DNA from 3 places in the Streptomyces sp. NPDC107454 genome. Region 2 is predicted to be linked to each of the others. Evidence: riboswitches for the same ligand, from Rfam matches in the RefSeq annotation. Region 2 holds a riboswitch; each other region holds the start of a gene.
What was found. A riboswitch is a leader RNA that binds a small molecule or an ion and turns the genes downstream of it on or off. The one in region 2 is predicted to bind cobalamin.

Region 1: another riboswitch for cobalamin. It lies ahead of metE (5-methyltetrahydropteroyltriglutamate--homocysteine S-methyltransferase); the one in region 2 lies ahead of ACZ69M_RS34780 (CoA-acylating methylmalonate-semialdehyde dehydrogenase).
Region 3: another riboswitch for cobalamin. It lies ahead of ACZ69M_RS21825 (ribonucleoside-diphosphate reductase subunit alpha); the one in region 2 lies ahead of ACZ69M_RS34780 (CoA-acylating methylmalonate-semialdehyde dehydrogenase).

The regions. Positions count from the first base shown of each region.
Region 1 is NZ_JBVJPA010000020.1:5,925-13,145, reverse strand. It holds gene aceB (malate synthase A) at 110-1,705, shown strand; gene ACZ69M_RS40395 (3-hydroxybutyryl-CoA dehydrogenase) at 1,702-2,571, shown strand; cobalamin riboswitch at 2,780-2,975, shown strand; gene metE (5-methyltetrahydropteroyltriglutamate--homocysteine S-methyltransferase) at 3,156-5,474, shown strand; gene ACZ69M_RS40385 (hypothetical protein) at 5,564-5,890, shown strand; gene metF (methylenetetrahydrofolate reductase [NAD(P)H]) at 5,974-6,885, shown strand; gene folP (dihydropteroate synthase) at 6,882-7,221, shown strand, end outside.
Region 2 is NZ_JBVJPA010000015.1:3,995-11,215, forward strand. It holds gene ACZ69M_RS34770 (enoyl-CoA hydratase/isomerase family protein) at 1-833, opposite strand, end outside; gene ACZ69M_RS34775 (acyl-CoA dehydrogenase family protein) at 830-1,978, opposite strand; gene ACZ69M_RS34780 (CoA-acylating methylmalonate-semialdehyde dehydrogenase) at 1,975-3,507, opposite strand; cobalamin riboswitch at 3,724-3,897, opposite strand; partial or broken gene ACZ69M_RS34785 (ECF transporter S component) at 3,957-4,262, opposite strand; partial or broken gene cobJ (precorrin-3B C(17)-methyltransferase) at 4,255-5,042, shown strand; partial or broken gene nicT (Nickel transporter NicT) at 5,090-6,263, opposite strand; partial or broken gene ACZ69M_RS34800 (precorrin-6A/cobalt-precorrin-6A reductase) at 6,374-6,640, opposite strand; partial or broken gene cbiE (precorrin-6y C5,15-methyltransferase (decarboxylating) subunit CbiE) at 6,642-7,133, opposite strand.
Region 3 is NZ_JBVJPA010000008.1:212,589-219,809, forward strand. It holds gene mctP (monocarboxylate uptake permease MctP) at 1-893, shown strand, start outside; gene ACZ69M_RS21820 (GNAT family N-acetyltransferase) at 1,114-1,620, shown strand; cobalamin riboswitch at 1,673-1,811, shown strand; gene ACZ69M_RS21825 (ribonucleoside-diphosphate reductase subunit alpha) at 1,932-4,331, shown strand; gene ACZ69M_RS21830 (ribonucleotide-diphosphate reductase subunit beta) at 4,331-5,344, shown strand; gene ACZ69M_RS21835 (putative Ig domain-containing protein) at 5,735-7,221, shown strand, end outside.

The DNA of each region.
Region 1 (7,221 bases), on a different contig from region 2:
TTCGTCGTCTGCGGGTGCGCAGTGGCTGGTCGCGCAGTTCCCCGCGCCCCTTCAGGGGCGCCGGGCAACCGGCGATCAGCCGGGCACCCCTCTTCGCCAGGAGACCCCGATGTCCACCACCGCGCTGACCCGTGTCCGTGTCCTCGCCGCCCCCGGCCACCGGCACGACGAGATCCTCACCCCCGCCGCCCTGGACTTCGTCGGCCATCTCGCCGCCGAGTTCGGCGAGCGCCGCGCGGGCCTGCTGAAGGAACGCCGGCGGCAGGCGATCCGGCTCGCGGCAGGCTCCCCGCTCGACTTCCCCATGGTCACCGCCGCCGTCCGCGCCGACCGGACCTGGCGGGTGGCCCCGCCCGCTCCCGGCCTGGCCGACCGCCGCGTGGAGATCACCGGTCCGCCCGAGCGGCGCATGGCCGTCAACGCCCTCAACTCCGGTGCCAGCGTGTGGATGGCGGACTTCGAGGACGCCACCGCGCCGACCTGGGACAACCTCGTCGCCGGCCAGCTCGTCCTGCTGGACGCCATCGAGCGGCGCATCGACTTCACCACCGAGGAGGGCAAGGAGTACCGCCTCGGCGACAGCGACCGGCTCGCCACCATCATGGTCCGGCCGCGCGGCTGGCACCTGGACGAGGAGCACCTGGAGTACGACGGCCGGCCCGTGCCCGCCGCGCTCGTCGACTTCGGCCTGTACTTCTTCCACTGCGCGCAGCGGCAGATCGACGCCGGACACGGCCCGTACTTCTACCTCCCCAAGCTGGAGAACCGCTACGAGGCCCGGCTGTGGAACGACATCTTCGTCGCCGCCCAGGACCTGCTCGGCATCCCGCGCGGCACGATCCGCGCCACCGTCCTCATCGAGACGGTCACCGCCGCCTTCGAGATGGAGGAGATCCTCCACGAGCTGCGCGAGCACAGCGCCGGGCTCAACGCGGGCCGCTGGGACTACCTGTTCAGCGTCATCAAGACCTTCGGACACCGCACCGACTTCCTCCTCCCCGACCGGGCGAAGGTGACGATGACCGCCCCCTTCATGCGGGCCTACACCGAACTCCTCGTCCGCACCTGCCACAGGCGCGGCGCACACGCCATCGGCGGCATGGCCGCCCAGGTCCCCGCCAAGGACCCGGCCGCGAACCAGGCGGTCCTCGCCACCGTGCGGCTGGACAAGGAGCGGGAGGCGGAGGACGGCTTCGACGGCTCCTGGGTCGCCCACCCCGGACTGGTGCGGACCTGCCGCGAGGTCTTCGACGACGTCCTCGGCGACCGGCCGCACCAGCTCGACCGCACCCGGGACGACGTCGAGGTGGCCCCCGGTGACCTGCTGTCCGTGCGCCGGATCAGCGGCCCGCCCACCGACCAGGGCGTCCGCACCAACATCGCGGTGGCGCTCGGCTACTTCGACGCCTGGCTGCGTGGCCAGGGCGCGGTCGCCATCGACGGCCTGATGGAGGACGCGGCCACCGCCGAGATCGCCCGCGTGCAGATCTGGCAGTGGCTACGACACCAGGTGATCGACCGCGAGACCGTCCTGACCATCCTCGACGACGAGACGGCCGCCCTCGGCGTCGTCCGCCCCTGGGCACCCGTCGAGGAAGCACGGGAGCTCTTCGAGCGGACGGCTCTCGCCCCCGAACTGCCCCTCTTCTTCACCCCGGACGCCTACTCCCGCCACCTCGTGCAGCGCGCGGAGCCCCGGTCATGAGCGCCCGCATCCAGCGCGTCGGGATCGTCGGCGGCGGTCAGATGGGCGCCGGTATCGCCGAGGTGTGCGCACGGGCCGGTCTGGACACCGTGGTCTGCGAGGCCGACGCCACGGCCGCCCGCGCGGCGCGGGACAGGGTCACCTCCTCACTCGAACGTGCCGTCCAGCGCGGCAAGCTGGACCCGGCCACCGCCCGGGACGCCCTCGCCCGACTCGCCTTCACCGGCGAACTGGACGACCTGGCCGACCGGCAGCTGGTCGTCGAGGCGGTCATCGAGAACGCCGACGCGAAGACCGAGATCTTCGCCGCCCTCGACAAGGTCGTCGAAGACCCGGACGCGGTCCTGGCCACCAACACCTCCTCCCTCCCAATCATGCGGCTAGGCATGGCGACCAGCCGGGCCGACCGGGTCGTGGGACTGCACTTCTTCAACCCCGTCCCCGTGCTGCCGCTCGTGGAGGTCGTGACCTCCCTGCACACCGCGCCCGGGACCGTCGCCGCCGTGGAGCACTTCGCCACCGAAACGCTGGGCAAGACGGTCATCCACTCCCGGGACCGGGCGGGGTTCGTCGTCAACGCCCTCCTCATCCCCTACCTCCTGTCCGCGATCCGGATGGCCGAGTCCGGCTTCGCCACCGCCACCGACATCGACACCGGCATGGAGCTGGGCTGCGCCCACCCCATGGGCCCCCTGAAGCTCGCCGACCTGATCGGCCTCGACACCGTCGCCGCCATCGCCGAGTCGCTCTACGACGAGTTCCGCGAACCCCTCTACGCCCCGCCCCCGCTGCTCCAGCGGATGGTCGAGGCGAGGCTGCTCGGCCGTAAGACCGGCCGGGGGTTCCACACCTACGTCCAGGACTGAGGATCCTGGCGATTCCGGGCTGAGGAGCCTGGAGCGCGCCGCCGGGTGAGGGTCCGGCAGGCGCCGACTGGGGAAGGGCGGGAGACGCGTGTGCGGCGTTTCCCGCCCTCGGCCCGTTTCACACCCGTCATCCGCGTGTGCCGACTCACCATCCGAATGATGGACGCGACGCTCCGTATTCGGTGGCGGCCCCTTAGGGTGGCGGGTGCAGCTGGTTCGCCCCGTCAGCCAGGCGGGGTGTCGCAAGAGGGAACCCGGTGGGAATCCGGGACTGCCCCGCAGCGGTGAGTGGGAACGACCGCCGTCATACGCACTGGACCCGACGTACCGGGCCTGGGAAGCGACGGCCAGTAGGTGTCCTCCGTCAGGAGGGCGGGCCCGCGAGTCCGAAGACCTGCCCGTTGCCCGCGCGCGCAAGAGCGTGTGCGGATACCCCGGTGACCTCGTGGGCGGGTCGGCGTACATACCAGTCGGGACGACCGTGCCTTTGCCGCGCGAGGTCGTCGCCGTCCGGTTCGTCATCACCTTCGCGCTCTCGTCCCGTCGCCGGGATCCCAGGGAATCGTCTCGCGAAGGAGATCTCCGTGACAGCGAAGTCCGCAGCCGCGGCAGCACGGGCCACCGTGTACGGCTACCCCCGCCAGGGCCAGAACCGGGAACTGAAGAAGGCGATCGAGGGCTACTGGAAGGGCCGCGTCTCCGCCGACACCCTCCGGGAAACCGCCGCCGGACTCCGCCGGAGCAACTGGCAGCAGCTCGCCGACGCCGGCGTCCACGAGGTACCCACCGGCGACTTCTCGTACTACGACCACGTCCTCGACACCACCGTCATGGTCGGCGCGATCCCCGAGCGGCACCGGGCCGCCGTCGAAGCCGACGCGCTCGACGGCTACTTCGCCATGGCCCGCGGCACCCAGGACGTCGCCCCGCTCGAAATGACGAAGTGGTTCGACACCAACTACCACTACCTGGTCCCCGAGTTGTGTCCTGACACGGTCTTCACCGCGAACTCCGCCAAGCAGGTCGCGGAACTGAAGGAGGCCCTGGCCCTCGGCCTGACCGCCCGCCCGGTCCTGGTCGGCCCCGTCACCTACCTGCTGCTCGCCAAGCCCGCCCCTGGCGTCGCCGCCGACTTCGAGCCGCTCACCCTGCTCGACCGGCTGCTGCCGGTGTACGCCGAGGTGCTCGCCGACCTGCGGGCGGCAGGCGCGGAGTGGGTGCAGCTGGACGAGCCCGCCCTGGTCCAGGACCGCACCCCGGCCGAACTGAACGCGGCCGAACGTGCCTACCGCGACCTCGGCGCCCTCCCCGACCGGCCCAAGCTCCTGGTGGCCTCCTACTTCGACCGGCTCGGCAACGCCCTCCCCGTCCTGGCCAAGGCGCCCGTCGACGGGCTCGCCCTCGACTTCACCGAGGCGGCGGCCGCCAACCTGGACGCCCTGGCCGCCGTCGGCGGGCTGCCCGGCAAGCGGCTGGTCGCCGGGGTCGTCAACGGCCGCAACATCTGGATCAACGACCTCGCCACGTCCCTGTCCACCCTCGGCACCCTCCTCGGGCTTGCCGACCGGGTCGACGTGGCCGCCTCCTGCTCCCTTCTGCACATCCCTCTCGACGCGTCCGCCGAGCGGGACATCGAGCCGCAGATCCGGCGCTGGCTGGCCTTCGCACAGCAGAAGACCACCGAGATCGTCACCCTCGCCAAGGGCCTCGCCCAGGGCACCGACGCCATCACCGGCGAGCTCGCCGCCAACCAGGCAGACCTCGCCTCCCGCGCGACTTCGCCCATCACCCACGCCCCGGCCGTACGTGACCGGGCAGCCGCCGTCACGGAGGCCGACGCCCGCCGCTCCCAGTCCTACGCCGAGCGGGTCGGGGCCCAGCGTGCCCACCTCGGGCTGCCGCTGCTGCCGACGACGACCATCGGGTCGTTCCCGCAGACCGACGAACTGCGGGTCGCCCGCGCCGACCTGCGCACCGGCCGGATCGACACCGCCGGGTACGAGGAGCGCATCAAGGCGGAGATCCAGGAGGTCATCTCCTTCCAGGAGAAGACCGGCATCGACGTCCTGGTGCACGGTGAGCCCGAGCGCAACGACATGATCCAGTACTTCGCCGAGCAGCTGACCGGCTACCTGGCAACCCAGCACGGCTGGGTCCAGTCCTACGGCACCCGGTACGTGCGTCCGCCGGTCCTGGCCGGCGACATCTCCCGTCCCGAGCCGATGACGCTGCGCTGGACGTCGTATGCCCAGTCCCTCACCCACCGTCCGGTCAAGGGCATGCTGACCGGTCCGGTCACCATGCTGGCCTGGTCGTTCGTCCGTGACGACCAGCCGCTCGGCGACACCGCCCGCCAAGTCGCCCTCGCCCTGCGCGACGAGGTGAACGACTTGGAGGCGGCGGGTACTTCGGTGATCCAGGTCGACGAACCCGCACTGCGCGAGACCCTGCCGCTGCGGACCGCCGACCGGGCCGCCTACCTCGCGTGGGCCACCGAGGCGTTCCGGCTCACCACCGCCGGAGTCCGCCCGGACACCCAGATCCACACCCACATGTGCTACGCCGAGTTCGGCGACATCGTCCAGGCCATCGACGACCTCGACGCCGACGTCATCAGCCTGGAGGCGGCCCGCTCGCACATGCAGGTCGCCCGCGAACTCGCCGCCCACGGCTACCCGCGCGAGGCCGGACCCGGCGTCTACGACATCCACTCCCCGCGCGTGCCCAGCACCGAGGAAGCCTCCGAGCTGCTGCGCACCGGCCTCAAGGCCATCCCGGCCGAGCGGCTGTGGGTCAACCCCGACTGCGGCCTGAAGACCCGCGGCTGGCCCGAGACCCGGGCCTCCCTGGAGAACCTGGTCACCGCCGCCCGCACGGTCCGCGGCGAGCTGCCCGCTTCCTGACCCATGGTCTGAGTGGGCCGGGACGCCACAAGCGTCCCGGCCCCGCCGAGCAGCACCGCCAGGACCAAGGCAGGAAGGGGGGCCTATCCGTGCGGAACAAGCCGCGCCAGATCGTCGTGGACGGCAAACCCATGATCGCCGTGCCGACGAAGGAGTTCGAGAGTCTGCTGGCCATGCGCAGACAGCTCGGCAGTCAGAGCGCGAAGATGCGCATACTGCGCGACGCACTCGTCGAAATGACCGAACTCCTGGACACCCTGGTGGAGGCCCTCGGCGACGGCGGCCTGCCCGGGCCACGGGACGGTTCCACGGATCCCGACCCCCAGCGCACCAATCTGGAACTGGTCGCCGAAATGCGCCGACAGGCGCACCGGGTACGCGCCATCACCGGGTCGGGGCGCACCGGACCCGAGTAACCGGTTCCACCACGCCGAGTATCCCGGTAAACCCACGCCCTGAAATTCCTTCGCGGAGTCCCGAACCGACTGGAACGGCCCACATGGCTCTCGGTATCCCCAGCACAAGGAAAGACCGTGCGGTAACCATTCATGACCTGCTCGCACGGGGAGGCCGCTGTTACTCGTTCGAATTCATGCCGCCTCGCAGCGCGGCAGCCGAAGCCGGACTCTGGACCGCGATTCGCAGGCTGGAGACCCTGGCGCCCACGTTCGTCTCGGTGACCTACGGTGCCGGCGGCTCGACGCGGGGCAGGACCGTGAACGTGACTGGGCGAATCGCCCAGGAGACCACACTCACCCCGGTCGCCCACCTCACCGCGGTCGACCACAGCGTCGCGGAACTGCGCAACATCCTCGGCCACTATGCCGACCAGGGCGTACGCAACATCCTCGCCCTGCGCGGAGACCCGCCCGGCGATCCGCTCGGCCCCTGGACAAAGCATCCACAGGGCGTGCGGTACGCGGCCGAACTGGTCAGCCTGATCAAGGAGTCGGGGGACTTCTGCGTCGGCGTCGCCGCTTTCCCGGAGATGCACCCGCGCTCCCCCGACCGGGACAGCGACATCAGGCACTTCGTCGAAAAATGCCGGGCCGGAGCCGACTACGCCATCACCCAGATGTTCTTCGACGTCGAGGACTATCTGTTCTTCCGTGATCGTGTGACAGCGGCAGGCTGTGAGACACCGGTCATTCCGGAGATCATGCCGGTCACCACCATCCGCTCGCTGCAACGCATTCCCACCCTCTCCACCGCCGCCTTCCCGGCTCGATTGGCGGAACGCATGCTCGCCGTAGAGGAAGACCCGAAGGCGGTCCGAGCACTCGGAATCGACCATGCCACCGAGATGTGTCGTCGTCTGCTGACCGAAGACGCTCCCGGACTGCACTTCATGACCATGAACTTCTCCACCGTGACAACAGAGATCTACAAGAACCTTGAGCTGGACACATGAGCACACCCGCCAGAATCAACTCGGACAGGGTCACCCCGGGCCGCGTCGTGGGAATCCGCCGGCCTTCACTGGTCGGGATCGTCAACATCACCGCGGACTCGTTCTCGGACGGGAACAGGTTCCTGACCGCGCACGCGGCACTGGACCACGCTCGCCGACTGCGCTCGGCGGGCGCCGACGTCATCGAACTCGGGCCTGCCGCGAGCCATCCGGGAGCGCGGACGGTCACCGAGGACGAGGAGATCCGACGGCTGACCCATGTCCTCGACCAGTTGGTCGTCGAGGGCGTTCCGGTGTCGGTCGACTCCTACCGGCCCGCGACGCAACGGTTCGCCG
Region 2 (7,221 bases):
CGGGCGCGGCGCAGGGCGGCGAGGGTGACCTTGAGGGCGGTGGGCGACTTGGTGAGCAGGGTCTCCGCCGCCTCCTTCGCCGCCGGGTCGCCGTGGGCGAGCAGCCGCTGGACGGTCTCCTCGACGGTGTCGGACGCGTAGCAGGTGTCGATCCACTCCCGGTGGCGGGCCAGTTCCCCTTCCGGCGCGGGGCGCACGTGCCAGGTGAGCACCTCGTGAACGGGCAGTTCGGCGAGGTCGGAGATCAGCCGCGGGATCTCGTCCGACGGAACGTAGTGGTCGGCAAGGCCGCACAACAGCGCATCCGCGGAGCCGATCTGAGTTCCCGTCAGGGCGAGATGGGTACCCAGTTCGCCCGGCGCCAGGGCGAGCAGATAGGTGCCGCCGACGTCGGGGACGAATCCGATACCGGTCTCCGGCATGGCGATCCGGGAGCGCTCGGTGACGATACGGACGCTGCCGTGTGCGGAGACGCCGACGCCGCCGCCCATCACGATGCCGTCCATGAGGGCGACGTAGGGCTTGGGGTAGCGGGCGATGCGGGCGTTGAGGCGGTACTCGTCGCGCCAGAAGGCGGCCGAGGCGGTGCCGTCTCCGTCGCGGGCGTCGTCGTGGATGGCGCGGATGTCGCCGCCCGCGCACAGGCCGCGTTCCCCCGCGCCATTGATGACGACGGTCTCGACGGCCGGGTCGTCCTCCCAGGCGGTGAGTGCCTCGTCGATGCGGTGCACCATGGCGTGAGTGAGGGAGTTGAGGGCCTTGGGACGGTTGAGGGTGATACGGCCCGCCCGCCCGTTGGTGCGGAGCAGGACCGTCGGATCGGTGTCGGTCATCCGAACGCCTCCGTCAGACCGCGGGCCACGATGACGCGCATGATCTCGTTGGTTCCTTCCAGGATCTGGTGGACCCGCAGGTCACGGACGATCTTCTCGATGCCGTACTCGCTCAGGTAGCCGTAGCCGCCGTGCAGTTGAAGGGCCCGGTCGGCGACCGAGTAGCCGGTGTCGGTGGCGAAGCGCTTGGCCATGGCGCACAGGTACGGCGCCTGCGGGTCACCCCGGTCGAGGGCCTGGGCGGCCTGCTGGACCAGGGCCCTGGCGGCGGCGAGTTCGGTGGCCATGTCGGCGAGTCGGTGGCGCAGCGCCGGTTCGTCGAGGAGCCGCCCGCCGAACGCCTGACGGTCGGCGAGGTGGGCCAGGCTGCGGTCGAGGGCGCTGCGGGCGCCGCCGAGCGAGCAGGCGGCGATGCCGAGCCGGCCGCCGTTCAGGCCGTTCATCGCGATGCGGAAGCCCTCCCCCTCCCGGCCGAGGAGCCGGTCGGCGGGCACGCGGACACCGTCGAGGACGACCTGACGGGTGGGCTGCGCGTTCCAGCCCATCTTGCGTTCGTTCGGGCCGAAGGCGACGCCTTGGTCGTCCTTGTCGACGACCAACGCGGAGATCCCCTCGGGTCCGGGGCCGCCGGTACGGGCCATCACCACGTACAGCTGGGAGACGCCCGCGCCGGAGATGAACTGCTTGACCCCGGTGAGGATCCAGTCGTCGCCGTCGCTGACGGCCCGGGTGGTGAGGGCCGCCGCGTCGGAGCCCGCGCCGGGTTCGGTCAGGCAGTAGCTGGCGAGGTCCTCCATGGCGCACAGGCGGGGCAGCCAGCGGTCGCGCTGGGCGTCGTCGCCATAGCGGTCGATCATCCAGGCGACCATGTTATGGATGGAGAGGTATCCGGCGATGGACGGGCAGCCGGAGGCGAGGGTCTCGAAGACGAGGACGCCGTCGGCGCGGCTGAGGCCCGAGCCGCCGGACTCCTCCCGGACGTAGACACCGCCGAGGCCGAGCCCGGCCGCCTTGCGCAGGACGTCGACGGGGAAGTGCTTGTCGCGGTCCCAGTCGAGGGCGTGCGGGGCGAGGTGGTCCTGGGCGAAGTCGAGTGTGGTCTCTACGAGGGCCTGCTGGTCCTGGGTGAGGAGCATGGCGCTCACCCCATGGTGGGGATCGTGAAGCTGGCGCCCTCGCGCAGACCGGCGGGCCAGCGTGAGGTGACCGTCTTCGTACGGGTGTAGAAGCGGATCGCGTCCGGGCCGTGCTGGTTGAGGTCACCGAAGCCGGACCGCTTCCAGCCGCCGAAGGTGTGGTACGCCACCGGTACCGGGATGGGTACGTTGACGCCGACCATGCCGGTGTTCACGCGCCGGGTGAAGTCGCGGGCGGTGTCGCCGTCCCGGGTGAAGATCGCGACGCCGTTGCCGTAGACGTGCTCGCTGGGCAGGCGCAGCGCCTCCGCGTAGTCGGCGGCGCGGACGACGGCCAGGACCGGGCCGAAGATCTCCTCCTGGTAGATCCGCATCGCCGGGGTGACCCGGTCGAAGAGGGAGGCACCGGCGAAGAAGCCGTTCTCGTGCCCGGGGAGGGTGAAGTCCCGTCCGTCGACGACGAGTTCGGCGCCCTCCTCGACACCGAGGTCGACGTACGAGCGGACCCGGTCGAGGGCGTCGCGGCCGACCAGCGGGCCGAAGTCGGCCTCGGGGTCGTCGCTGCGGCCGATGCGCAGGCTGCCGATGCGCTCCTTCAGGCGGGCCACCAGCGCGTCGGCGGTGTCCTCGCCGACCGGGACGGCGACCGAGATCGCCATGCAGCGTTCGCCGGCCGACCCGTATCCGGCGCCGATCAGGGCGTCCACGGCCTGGTCGAGGTCGGCGTCCGGCATCACGATCATGTGGTTCTTGGCACCGCCGAAGCACTGGGCGCGCTTGCCGTGCGCGGCGGCGGTGGCGTAGATGTGCGCGGCGACCGGCGTGGAGCCGACGAAGCCGAGGGCTTCGACCCGCGGGTCTTCGAGGAGGGTGTCGACGCTGTCACGGGCACCGTTGACGACGTTGAGGACGCCGGGCGGCAGTCCCGCCTCCAAGAACAGCTCGGCGAGCCGCAGCGGCACGGACGGGTCGCGCTCGGACGGCTTGAGGATGAAGGCGTTGCCGCAGGCCAGCGCCGGGGCGGCCTTCCAGAGCGGGATCATCGCGGGGAAGTTGAACGGGGTGATGCCGGCGACCACGCCGAGGGGGGAGCGCAGCGAGTGGACGTCGATGCCGGTGCCGGCGTTGTCGGTGAACTCACCCTTGAGCAGATGCGGGATGCCGGCGGCGAACTCCACGACCTCCAGGCCGCGTTGGAGATCGCCGTGCGCGTCGGCGACGGTCTTGCCGTGCTCGGAGGAGAGGAGCCGGGCAAGGGAGTCCTTCTCCCGCTCGGCCAGGTCGAGGAAGCGCAGCAGGACACGGGCGCGGCGCTGCGGGTTCCACTCGCCCCACTCGCGCTGGGCCTCGGCGGCGACGGTGATCGCCGCCTCGGTCTCGGCGCGGTTCGCCAGCGGCACGAGGGCCTGGACCTCGCCGGTGTTGGGGTCGAAGACGTCGCCGTAGGCCCCCGAGGTGCCCGGGGTGTGCTTGCCTCCGACGAAATGGGTCAGTTCTCTAACAGGTCGGACAGGGGTGTGTTCTTGTGCGCGGACCATGGGTGCCTGCTCTCGTCAGGTGATCCGAGGATGGCGCGACGGCCCGGCACCCGGGCGGACGCGGTGGCGTGCGCGGGCGTGACGGGGTCACGTGAGAACGCGTGGGGCGTGGGACCTCAGGCGGTGCCGCTCGGGCACCCGACAGGACGTGGCGCCGGCCGGGCGGGGTCGTGAACGCACATCGGTGCCATGCGTGTCAGCTCCATCCTCGTGGAAAACACGGAACATCCCACGGCCGGTATCCTGACTCCCGGATCAGCGCGCGCCGTCCGCCTTCCCGACTTCCAGCTCGTCAGTGGCGTCCTGCTCGACGGCGTACTCCCCGGTCACAGTGGCGGGACCGTGCCGGAATCACACCGGCTTCCCTGCACCGCGGGCTTACCCCACGAATATATACTTGGACGTCCTAGTAAATCCAGTGAGACGCACCGGATGGCGCAATCCGTGGCCTACCGGCGTTCCGCGAAGCGCACCGGCGCCCGGAATCGCGCCCGGCGGGCGGCCCGCCGGAAGGTCGTCAGCACGGCGGGCCCTGCCAGCAGGACGCACACGAAGTTGGTGACGGCCCGCCCGGTGTCCCAGCCCAGCGAGGTGGCCAGGTCGAAGGCGACGTAGCGGTGCCACTGCTCGGTGAAGGGCAGGCCCGGCAGGTAGGCGATGGAGCTGTTCGGGTCGAGGGAGAACGGCCAGAAGGAGAGGTTGAGGAGGAAGCCGAAGAGGTAGCCGGAGAGCGAGCCGTAGCCGGCCAGCATCACCGTGCTGCCCAGCCAGGCCGACGCCGAGCGGCCCGTGCCCCGGCAGCGGGGCGAGGTGGTCGTGGTCGGGACCGGGCCCGCCGGTCCGCTCTGGCTGACGCCCGAGACGCGGGGTGCGCTGGCCGCCGCGGACGACCTGGTCGGCTACACCACCTACCTGGACCGGGTGCCCCGGCGCGGCACGGCTCGGACAACCGTGTCGAGGCCGAGCGCGCCGAGTTCGCACTGCAACTGGCCCAGCGGGGACGGCGGGTGGCCGTGGTCTCGGGCGGCGACCCCGGCGTCTTCGCCATGGCGACCGCCGTGCTGGAGGCCGCGTCGATGAAGTACCTGGACGTCCCGGTGCGGGTGCTGCCGGGCGTGACCGCCGCCAACGCGGCAGCCGCCCGCGTCGGCGCCCCGCTCGGCCACGACTACGCCGCCATCTCCCTCTCCGACCGGCTCAAGCCCTGGGAGGTCGTTGCCGGGCGACTGCGTGCCGCGGCCTCGGCGGATCTGGTTCTGGCGCTGTACAACCCCGTTTCGAGCAGCCGTACTTGGCAGGTGGGCAAGGCCCGGGAGCTGCTGCTGGAGCTCCGGTCGCCGGAGACTCCGGTCGTGGTCGCCCGGGACGTGGGCGGCCCCGGCGAGCGCGTGCGGATCGTGCGCCTGGCCGACCTCGACCCGGCCGAGGTCGACATGCGCACGATCCTGCTGGTCGGCTCCTCGCAGACACAGGCCGTGCCGCGGGCGGGCGGCGAGGAGATCGTCTGGACGCCTCGCCGGTATCCGGAGGGGTGAGCATGTGCGGCGCCTCTTCGTCGGCCGAGGAGGCGCCGCAACCGGATCTACTCGGCGCCCTGCTCGGCGGGGGCGGGCCCCTGTGCCAGCCCCGCCGTCCACTTCTCCTCGATGCGGCCGACCTTCCACACCAGCAGGGCCACCGCCCAGGTGGCGAAGAACAGGCCGACGATGACGTAGCCGATGACGTTCAGGTCCAGGCCCGACACCCAGTCCCAGAACGGGCCGTGCAGGTCCGCCTTCTCGGCGATCAGACCGAGGAGTTCGACCGTGCCGATGATGAGGGCGACGGCGACGGACAGGCCGGTGATGGTGAGGTTGTAGTAGACCTTGCGGACGGGCTTGGAGAAGGCCCAGCCGTAGGCGAAGTTCATGAACGAGCCGTCGATGGTGTCGAGCAGGGACATGCCGGCGGCGAACAGGATCGGCAGGCAGAGGATCGCGTACCAGGGCAGGCCGGAGGCGGCGCCCGAGCCGGCGAGCACGAGGAGCGCGATCTCGGTGGCGGTGTCGAAGCCGAGGCCGAAGAGGACGCCCAGGGGGGTACATCTGCCACGGCTTGGTGATCGACTTCATCAGGCGGCCGAGGATGCGGTTCATGAAGCCGCGGTTGTTGAGCTGCTCCTCCAGGGCGGCCTCGTCGAAGTGGCCGGAGCGCATGTCGCGGAAGACCTTCCAGATACCGGCCATGATCACGATGTTGATGATCGCGATGGCGTAGAGGAAGGTGCCCGAGACCGTCGTACCGATCCAGCCGGTGACGCTGTGCAGTGTGGAGTCGTCGTTCTCGACCGGTCCGGCCAGCGCCTTGACGCCGAGGGAGAGCAGGAAGGCGAGGGCGAAGACGATGGTGGAGTGGCCGAGGGAGAACCAGAAGCCGACCGAGAGCGGGCGCTGGCCGTCGTTCATCAGCTTCCGGGTGGTGTTGTCGATGGCGGCGATGTGGTCGGCGTCGAAGGCGTGCCGCATGCCGAGGGTGTAGGCGGTGACGCCGATGCCGATACCGAAGGTCTTGGTACCCAGGCTGTAGTGCTCAGGAGCGACGATCGCCACGAGCGTGAACCAGCCGATGACATGCAGCGCCAGGATGAACGCGGCCATTCCGCCGAGGCTCGCCCATTCCTTGCGGGTCATGGACGTGCGTATGCGGTGCCACGAGAAACCGCCTTCCGTGCCCGGAGCGGCCGGGCGTGCGGAGGCGGAATCGGGAGCGGAGGTCATGGGGACGTGGGCCTTACTGCTGGGCGAGTGGCTGTTTTCAGCTGCACCCTTCAGGTTTCTGCCAATGAGTTGCAAGAACAAGTCATGTGCAGTAAAGCCCATGTCAGGATTCAGTCAGGGACACGGAAAATGCGCAGGTCGAGGCGTTCCCCGAGCCAGCGGGCCGCCCGCTCCGGGCCGGGCACGGACGGAACGCCCCCGGGAACCGCGGGCCGCCGGACCACGACCACCGGCACTCCTGCCTCCCGGGCGGCGACCAGCTTCGGCGCGGTCGCCGCTCCCCCGCTGTCCTTCGTCACCACGACGTCGACGCGATGCCGGCGCAGCAACTCGCGCTCGCCGTCGAGGGTGAAGGGGCCCCGGCCGAGCAGCACCTCCGGCGACCTCGTCGGGCGTGCTGGCGTCCGCGCTGAGCACAAGGAGCCGTCTGCCGTGGTGCAGGGCGGCGGCCAGGCCGGCCGTGGGGCGGCCGACGAGGGTGACGACCTCGATGTCCTCCAGGGGCCAGCCGAGTCGGGCGGAGGCGTAGGAGACGGAGGAGGGGGGCGGGAGGACGTGCAGGGTGCCGAGTTCCTCGGCGAGGGCGCGTCCGATGCCGTAGAACATCGGATCCCCGCCGGCCAGGACCGCGATGCGGCGTCCGGCGTGGGCGGCCGGCAGACCGGGGACGGCGGGCCGCAGAGGTGAGGGCCAGGTGATCCGCTTCCCGGCACACTGCGGCGGCAGCAGGTCCAGCTGGCGTGAGCCGCCGATCAGGACCTCGGCATCGCGCAGCGCGCTGCGGACGGTGTCGGGGAGTGCTTCCCAACCGTCGGCCCCGATCCCGACGACGGTGACAGCAGGGGTCGTTCCTGGTCGTGCGGGGTTCACTGCTCGGTACCTCGGGATTCAGGGCGGCTGCCGGGACGGCAGGGGCGCACTCTACTGGCCGGGGGCCTGGAACATTCACGCGCGGGTA
Region 3 (7,221 bases), on a different contig from region 2:
GCGGGCTCGTGCCCGCCGAAGCGGGCCAGTGGACCTACGCCACGCTCGCGCTCGGATCGGCGCTCGCGCTGTTCATGTACCCGCACTCGATCACGGCGACGCTCTCCAGCCGCAGCCGTGAGGTGATCCGCCGCAACACCACGATCCTTCCTCTCTACTCCCTGATGCTGGGGCTGCTCGCCCTGCTCGGGTTCATGGCGATCGCGGCCGGGGTCAAGGTCACCAACGGCCAACTCGCCATCCCCCAGCTCTTCGAGAACATGTTCCCGGACTGGTTCGCGGGGGTGGCCTTCGCGGCGATCGGCATCGGAGCGCTCGTGCCGGCGGCCATCATGTCCATCGCGGCCGCGAACCTCTTCACCCGCAACATCTACAAGGACTTCATCAAGCCGGACGCGACGCCGCAGCAGGAGACCAGGGTCTCCAAGCTGGTGTCGCTGCTGGTGAAGGTGGGCGCGCTGGTCTTCGTCCTGACGATGGACAAGACGGTCGCGATCAACTTCCAGCTCCTGGGCGGCATCTGGATCCTCCAGACCTTCCCGGCGCTGGTCGGTGGCCTGTTCACCCGCTGGTTCCACCGCTGGGCGCTGCTCGGGGGCTGGGCGGTGGGCATGCTGTACGGCACGCTCGCCGCGTACGGGGTCGCCTCTCCGACCCAGAAGCACTTCGGCGGCAGCTCGAAGGAGATCCCGGGCATCGGGGAGATCGGCTACATCGGTCTGACGGCCTTCGTCATGAACGTCGTGGTCAGCGTCGTCCTCACCTTCGCCCTCCGCGCCTTCAACGCGCCGGACGGCGTCGACGAGACGTCTCCGGAGGACTACACGGCGGATGCGGGGGACGCGGGCGTCGTGACGGAACTGCCTCCGGCCACGGCGGGTTCCACCCACTGAGCCCGGGGCTGCGCCCCCGGACCTCCGGTGGGTTCTTCGGCTGCGGGCCCGGTGGGGGCTTCTCGCGCAGTTCCCCGCGTCCCTAAAGGCCCGGGGCGCGGGGAACTGCGCGCCAAGCCCCCACGCACCCGCAGCCGCGCAACCGCACCAACAACCCCCCACGGGCCGTCGGACATAAATCCGGCGGCCCGTTCCCGCGTCCTGTTGCACACTCACCGGCATGGACATCCGCATCAGACACGCCCACCCCCACGAATACGACCGCATCGGCGAGATCACCGCACAGGCCTACCTCGGCGACGGCCTGCTCGACTTCGGGGAGAACGACGAGTACCTCGGCGAACTGCGAGACGTGGCGAAACGAGCCACCGCCGCGGAGGTCCTCGTCGCCGTGGACCACGACCGCATCCTCGGCGCCGTGACCTTCGTACCGCGTGGCGGCCCCATGGCCGACATAGCCCGCCCCGGCGAAGCCGAGATCCGTATGCTCGCCGTCGCACGCGAGTCCCGCGGCCGAGGTGCCGGCGAGACCCTCGTCCGCGCCTGCGTCGACCACGCACGCGCCACCGCGGGCTGCGTACGCGTCGTGCTCTCCACCCAGCGCACCATGCATGCCGCCCACCGCATCTACGAACGCCTCGGCTTCACCCGCACCCCCGACCGCGACTGGAACCCCCTCCCGGAGCTCGACGACATCACTCTCCTCACCTACGAGTTGACACTCTGACACCGGCACGACACAACATCTGGTGGTGTCACCGCAGCCCGGCACAAGATGTATGCTCATGCTCGCTGTCGCCGCAGGGGAATCCGGTGCAAATCCGGAACTGTCCCGCAACGGTGTACTTGTACGTGTTCGCACACTCGCGCCCATGTACTCGCGTCAGTCCGAGGACCTGCCGACAGCGCGCCCGGCCATCCGGCCCGGGTGCATGACGTCCGGGCCTCGCGGAATGGGCCGGTGGACGCGACGCCGCGTGCGCTCGTGAGCTGCCCTGCCCTCCGCCAGGCCCCGTGCCGAGCGAGGGAGAGCCCCAAGTGACCATCGCGCCAGCCGACCCGGCTTCAGCTACCGCTTTCGCACAGCAGGAGCGGAAGCAGGTCCCGGTGGAGACGGACGGTCCCGGTACCACTCTGCTGCGTACCCTGACCGACCTCACCGCCGACCTCCCCGGCGCCGACCCCGGCCGGGTCGCCGCCGCCACGCTGCGCGGCCGGTCCGCGCACGCGGACGACACGGAGCTGCGCGAACTGGCCACCGAGGCGGCCGCGGGCCTCATCTCCGAGGACCCCGTCTACTCCCGGCTGGCGGCCAGACTGCTGACGATCAGCATCGCGGCGGAGGCCGCCTCGCAGGGCGTCACGTCCTTCTCCGGGTCGATCGCCGCGGGTCACCGCGAGGGCCTGATCGCCGACCGCACGGCGGAGTTCGTCCGGCTGCACACGGCCCGGCTGGACGCGCTGATCGACATCGACGGCGACGACCGCTTCGGCTACTTCGGCCTGCGCACCCTGCACAGCCGCTATCTGCTCCGGCACCCGATCACCCGCAAGGTCATCGAGACGCCCCAGCACTTCATGCTGCGCGTGGCGTCGGGCCTGGCCGAGGACGACACGAACCGGGCCCTGGACGAGGTCGCGGCGCTCTACGGGCTCATGAGCCGTCTCGACTACCTCCCCTCCTCCCCCACGCTGTTCAACTCCGGTACGCGGCACCCGCAGATGTCGTCCTGCTACCTCCTCGACTCCCCGCTGGACGAGCTGGACTCCCTCTACGACCGCTACCACCAGGTGGCCCGCCTCTCGAAGCACGCGGGCGGCATCGGTCTTTCGTACTCCCGGATCCGTTCGCGCGGTTCGCTGATCCGCGGTACGAACGGGCACTCAAACGGAATCGTCCCGTTCCTGAAGACCCTCGACGCCTCGGTCGCCGCGGTGAACCAGGGCGGCCGGCGCAAGGGCGCGGCCGCGGTCTACCTGGAGACCTGGCACTCCGACATCGAGGAGTTCCTGGAGCTGCGCGACAACACCGGTGAGGACGCCCGCCGTACGCACAACCTGAACCTCGCGCACTGGATCCCGGACGAGTTCATGCGCCGGGTCGACGCCGACGGGCAGTGGTCCCTCTTCTCGCCCTCCGACGTGCCCGAGCTGGTCGACCTGTGGGGCGACGAGTTCGACGCGGCGTACCGCGGGGCGGAGGCGGCCGGCCTCGCCAGGAAGACCATCCCGGCCCGTGACCTCTACGGCCGCATGATGCGCACCCTCGCGCAGACCGGCAACGGCTGGATGACCTTCAAGGACGCCGCCAACCGCACCGCCAACCAGACGGCGGAGCCGGGCCACACCGTCCACTCCTCGAACCTCTGCACCGAGATCCTGGAGGTCACGGACGACGGGGAGACGGCGGTCTGCAACCTCGGCTCGGTCAACCTCGGCGCCTTCGTGGTCGACGGGGACATCGACTGGGAGCGGCTGGACGAGACGGTCCGTACCGCCGTCACCTTCCTCGACCGTGTCGTCGACATCAACTTCTACCCGACCGAGCAGGCCGGCCGGTCGAACGCGAAGTGGCGGCCCGTCGGCCTCGGCGCGATGGGTCTGCAGGACGTCTTCTTCAAGCTGCGCGTCCCCTTCGACTCCCCGCAGGCCAAGGCCCTCTCCACCCGGATCGCCGAACGGATCATGCTCGCCGCGTACGAGGCCTCGGCCGACCTCGCGGAGCGCAGCGGCCCGCTCCCGGCCTGGGAGAAGACCCGTACGGCCCGTGGCGTCCTGCACCCCGACCACTACGGCGTGGAGCTGACCTGGCCGGAGCGCTGGGCGGCCCTGCGGGAGCGTATCGCCGCAGTCGGCATGCGCAACTCCCTCCTCCTCGCCATCGCGCCCACCGCCACCATCGCGTCCATCGCGGGTGTGTACGAGTGCATCGAGCCTCAGGTGTCCAACCTGTTCAAGCGCGAGACGCTCTCCGGTGAGTTCCTCCAGGTCAACTCCTACCTGGTGGACGAGCTGAAGAAGCTCGGCGTGTGGGACGCGCAGACCCGCGAGGCGCTGCGCGAGTCCAACGGTTCGGTGCAGGGCTTCACTTGGGTCCCGCAGGACGTCCGCGACCTGTACCGCACGGCCTGGGAGATCCCGCAGCGCGGCCTGATCGACATGGCTGCCGCCCGCACCCCGTTCCTGGACCAGGCCCAGTCCCTGAACCTCTTCCTGGAGACGCCGACGATCGGCAAGCTCTCCTCGATGTACGCGTACGCCTGGAAGTCGGGCCTGAAGACGACGTACTACCTGCGCTCCCGCCCGGCGACCCGTATCGCCCGTGCCGCCCAGGCGCAGGCCCAGCCCGAGAAGACCATCCCCGTGCAGGCGATCCCCGACGAGGACGCCGTCGCCTGCTCCCTTGAGAACCCCGAGTCCTGCGAGGCCTGCCAGTAATGAGCTCCACCGAGAAGAACCTGCTCGACCCGGGCTTCGAACTCACCCTCCGCCCCATGCGCTACCCGGACTTCTACGAGCGCTACCGGGACGCCATCAAGAACACCTGGACCGTGGAGGAGGTCGACCTCCACTCGGACGTGGCCGACCTCGCGAAGCTCTCGCAGGGTGAGCAGCACATGATCGGCCGGCTGGTCGCGTTCTTCGCGACGGGCGACTCGATCGTGTCGAACAACCTCGTGCTGACCCTCTACAAGCACATCAACTCCCCCGAGGCGCGCCTGTATCTCTCCAGGCAGCTGTTCGAGGAAGCGGTCCACGTCCAGTTCTATCTGACCCTGCTGGACACCTACCTTCCCGACCCGGAGGACCGCGCCGCCGCCTTCGACGCCGTCGAGAGCATCCCCTCGATCCGTGAGAAGGCCGAGTTCTGCTTCAAGTGGATGGACTCGGTGGAGAAGCTGGACCGCCTGGAGACCAAGGCGGACCGACGTCGCTTCCTGCTCAACCTCATCTGCTTCGCCGCGTGCATCGAGGGCCTCTTCTTCTACGGCGCCTTCGCGTACGTCTACTGGTTCCGCAGCCGGGGTCTGCTGCACGGTCTCGCCACCGGCACCAACTGGGTGTTCCGCGACGAGACGATGCACATGTCCTTCGCCTTCGAGGTGGTGGACACCGTGCGCAAGGAGGAGCCGGAGCTCTTCGACGACCAGCTCCAGCAGCAGGTCACCGACATGCTGAGGGAGGCCGTCGAGGCCGAGCTGCAGTTCGCGCGCGACCTGTGCGGTGAGGGTCTGCCGGGCATGAACACCGACTCGATGCGCCAGTATCTGGAGTGCGTGGCCGACCAGCGTCTGCAGCGTCTCGGCTTCGCCCCGGTGTACAGCTCCGAGAACCCCTTCTCCTTCATGGAGCTCCAGGGCGTCCAGGAGCTGACCAACTTCTTCGAGCGCCGCCCCTCGGCGTACCAGGTGGCGGTGGAGGGCTCGGTCGGCTTCGACGAGGACTTCTGACGGACGAGAACTTCCGTCGGCACGAGGTCTTCTGACGGTATGACACCGGTGATGCCGGGCCGCATGTGGCGGCCCGGCATCACCGCGTCTCGTCCATGGGCCGTCCATGCACCGTCCATGGACCCCCTATGGGGCGGCAAAGTTCTTCGGGCGTGGCTATCCGGGTGTCATCGGCCCCGGCTAGGTTCTGGCCGTCCTGACATGTCACGTACAGCGGCACGACAGGGCGAACGAATTGGCATGCCCATGGCACATCCGCACTTCTCTCACGCTACGCGCGTCACGGGCCTGCCACGCAACGCCGAGAACCCCCACTTCCGGCTGTGGAGCCGTGCGCGGCCCGACCCCGGTCCGCACGGCACCCGCCTCAAACCGATGGAGGCAGCACCCATGCGTGAGACACCCCCCAGCAGGCCCGCCCGGCGACTGCGAAGACTTCTGACCGCCGCCGCGCCCGCCCTCGCCCTCACGGTCGCCGGACTCATGGCGGCCCCGGCCGCGAACGCGCAGCCGGCGCCGACCACCGCCAAGCCCTCCCGGGCCGCCCAGAACGCGAAGGCCCTGACTGCCCCGGCCGCACAGGCCGTGCACTCCACGGGCAAGGCGGGCCAGAAGGTGCCGACCACGCACCTGTGCGGCGCCCCGACAGCCGGTCACGCGGCCTGCTTCGCGCAGCGCCGCACCGACATCAAGCAGAAGCTCGCCGCCGCGATCTCGCCGAACGCCGCCGCCGCGGTGTCCGGTCTGAGCCCGGCCAACCTGCACAGCGCCTACAACCTGCCCTCCACCGGCGGCTCCGGCCTGACCGTCGCCGTGGTCGACGCGTACAACGACCCCAACGCGGAGTCGGACCTCGCGACCTACCGTTCGCAGTTCGGCCTGTCGGCCTGCACCAAGGCCAACGGTTGCTTCAAGCAGGTCAGCCAGACCGGCTCGACCAGCTCCCTGCCGACCAACGACACCGGCTGGGCGGGTGAGGAAGCGCTCGACATCGACATGGTCAGCGCGGTCTGCCCGAACTGCAACATCGCCCTCGTCGAGGCCAACTCGGCCACCGACTCCGACCTCGGCACCGCCGAGAACGAGGCCGTGACGCTGGGCGCGAAGTTCGTCTCCAACAGCTGGGGCGGCTCCGAGTCCTCCTCGCAGACCAGCGAGGACACCTCGTACTTCAAGCACCCGGGCGTCGCCATCACCGTCTCCTCCGGTGACTCCGCCTACGGCGCCGAGTACCCGGCCACGTCCCAGTACGTGACCGCCGTCGGTGGAACGGCGCTCAGCACCTCCTCCAACTCCCGCGGCTGGACCGAGTCCGTGTGGAAGACCAGCAGCACCGAGGGCACCGGCTCCGGCTGCTCCGCCTACGACGCCAAGCCGAGCTGGCAGACCGACACCGGCTGCTCCAAGCGCATGGAGTCCGACGTCTCCGCGGTCGCCGACCCCGCCACCGGCGTGGCCGTCTACGACACCTACGGCGGCTCCGGCTGGGCGGTCTACGGCGGTACGAGTGCCTCCTCGCCGATCATCGCGGGTGTGTACGCCCTCGCGGGCACCCCGGGCTCCAGCGACTACCCGGCGAAGTACCCGTACTCCCACACCTCGAACCTGTACGACGTGACCAGCGGCAACAACGGCTCCTGCTCGCCCTCGTACTTCTGCACCGCGGCCACCGGCTACGACGGTCCGACCGGCTGGGGCACCCCGAACGGCACCACCGCCTTCGCGTCGGGCACCAGCACCGGCAACACGGTGACCGTCACCAACCCGGGCAGCCAGTCCACCACCACCGGCGGTTCGGTCAGCCTGCAGATCTCGGCGAGCGACAGCGCGGGCGCGACCCTCACCTACAGCGCGAGCGGCCTGCCGACCGGTCTTTC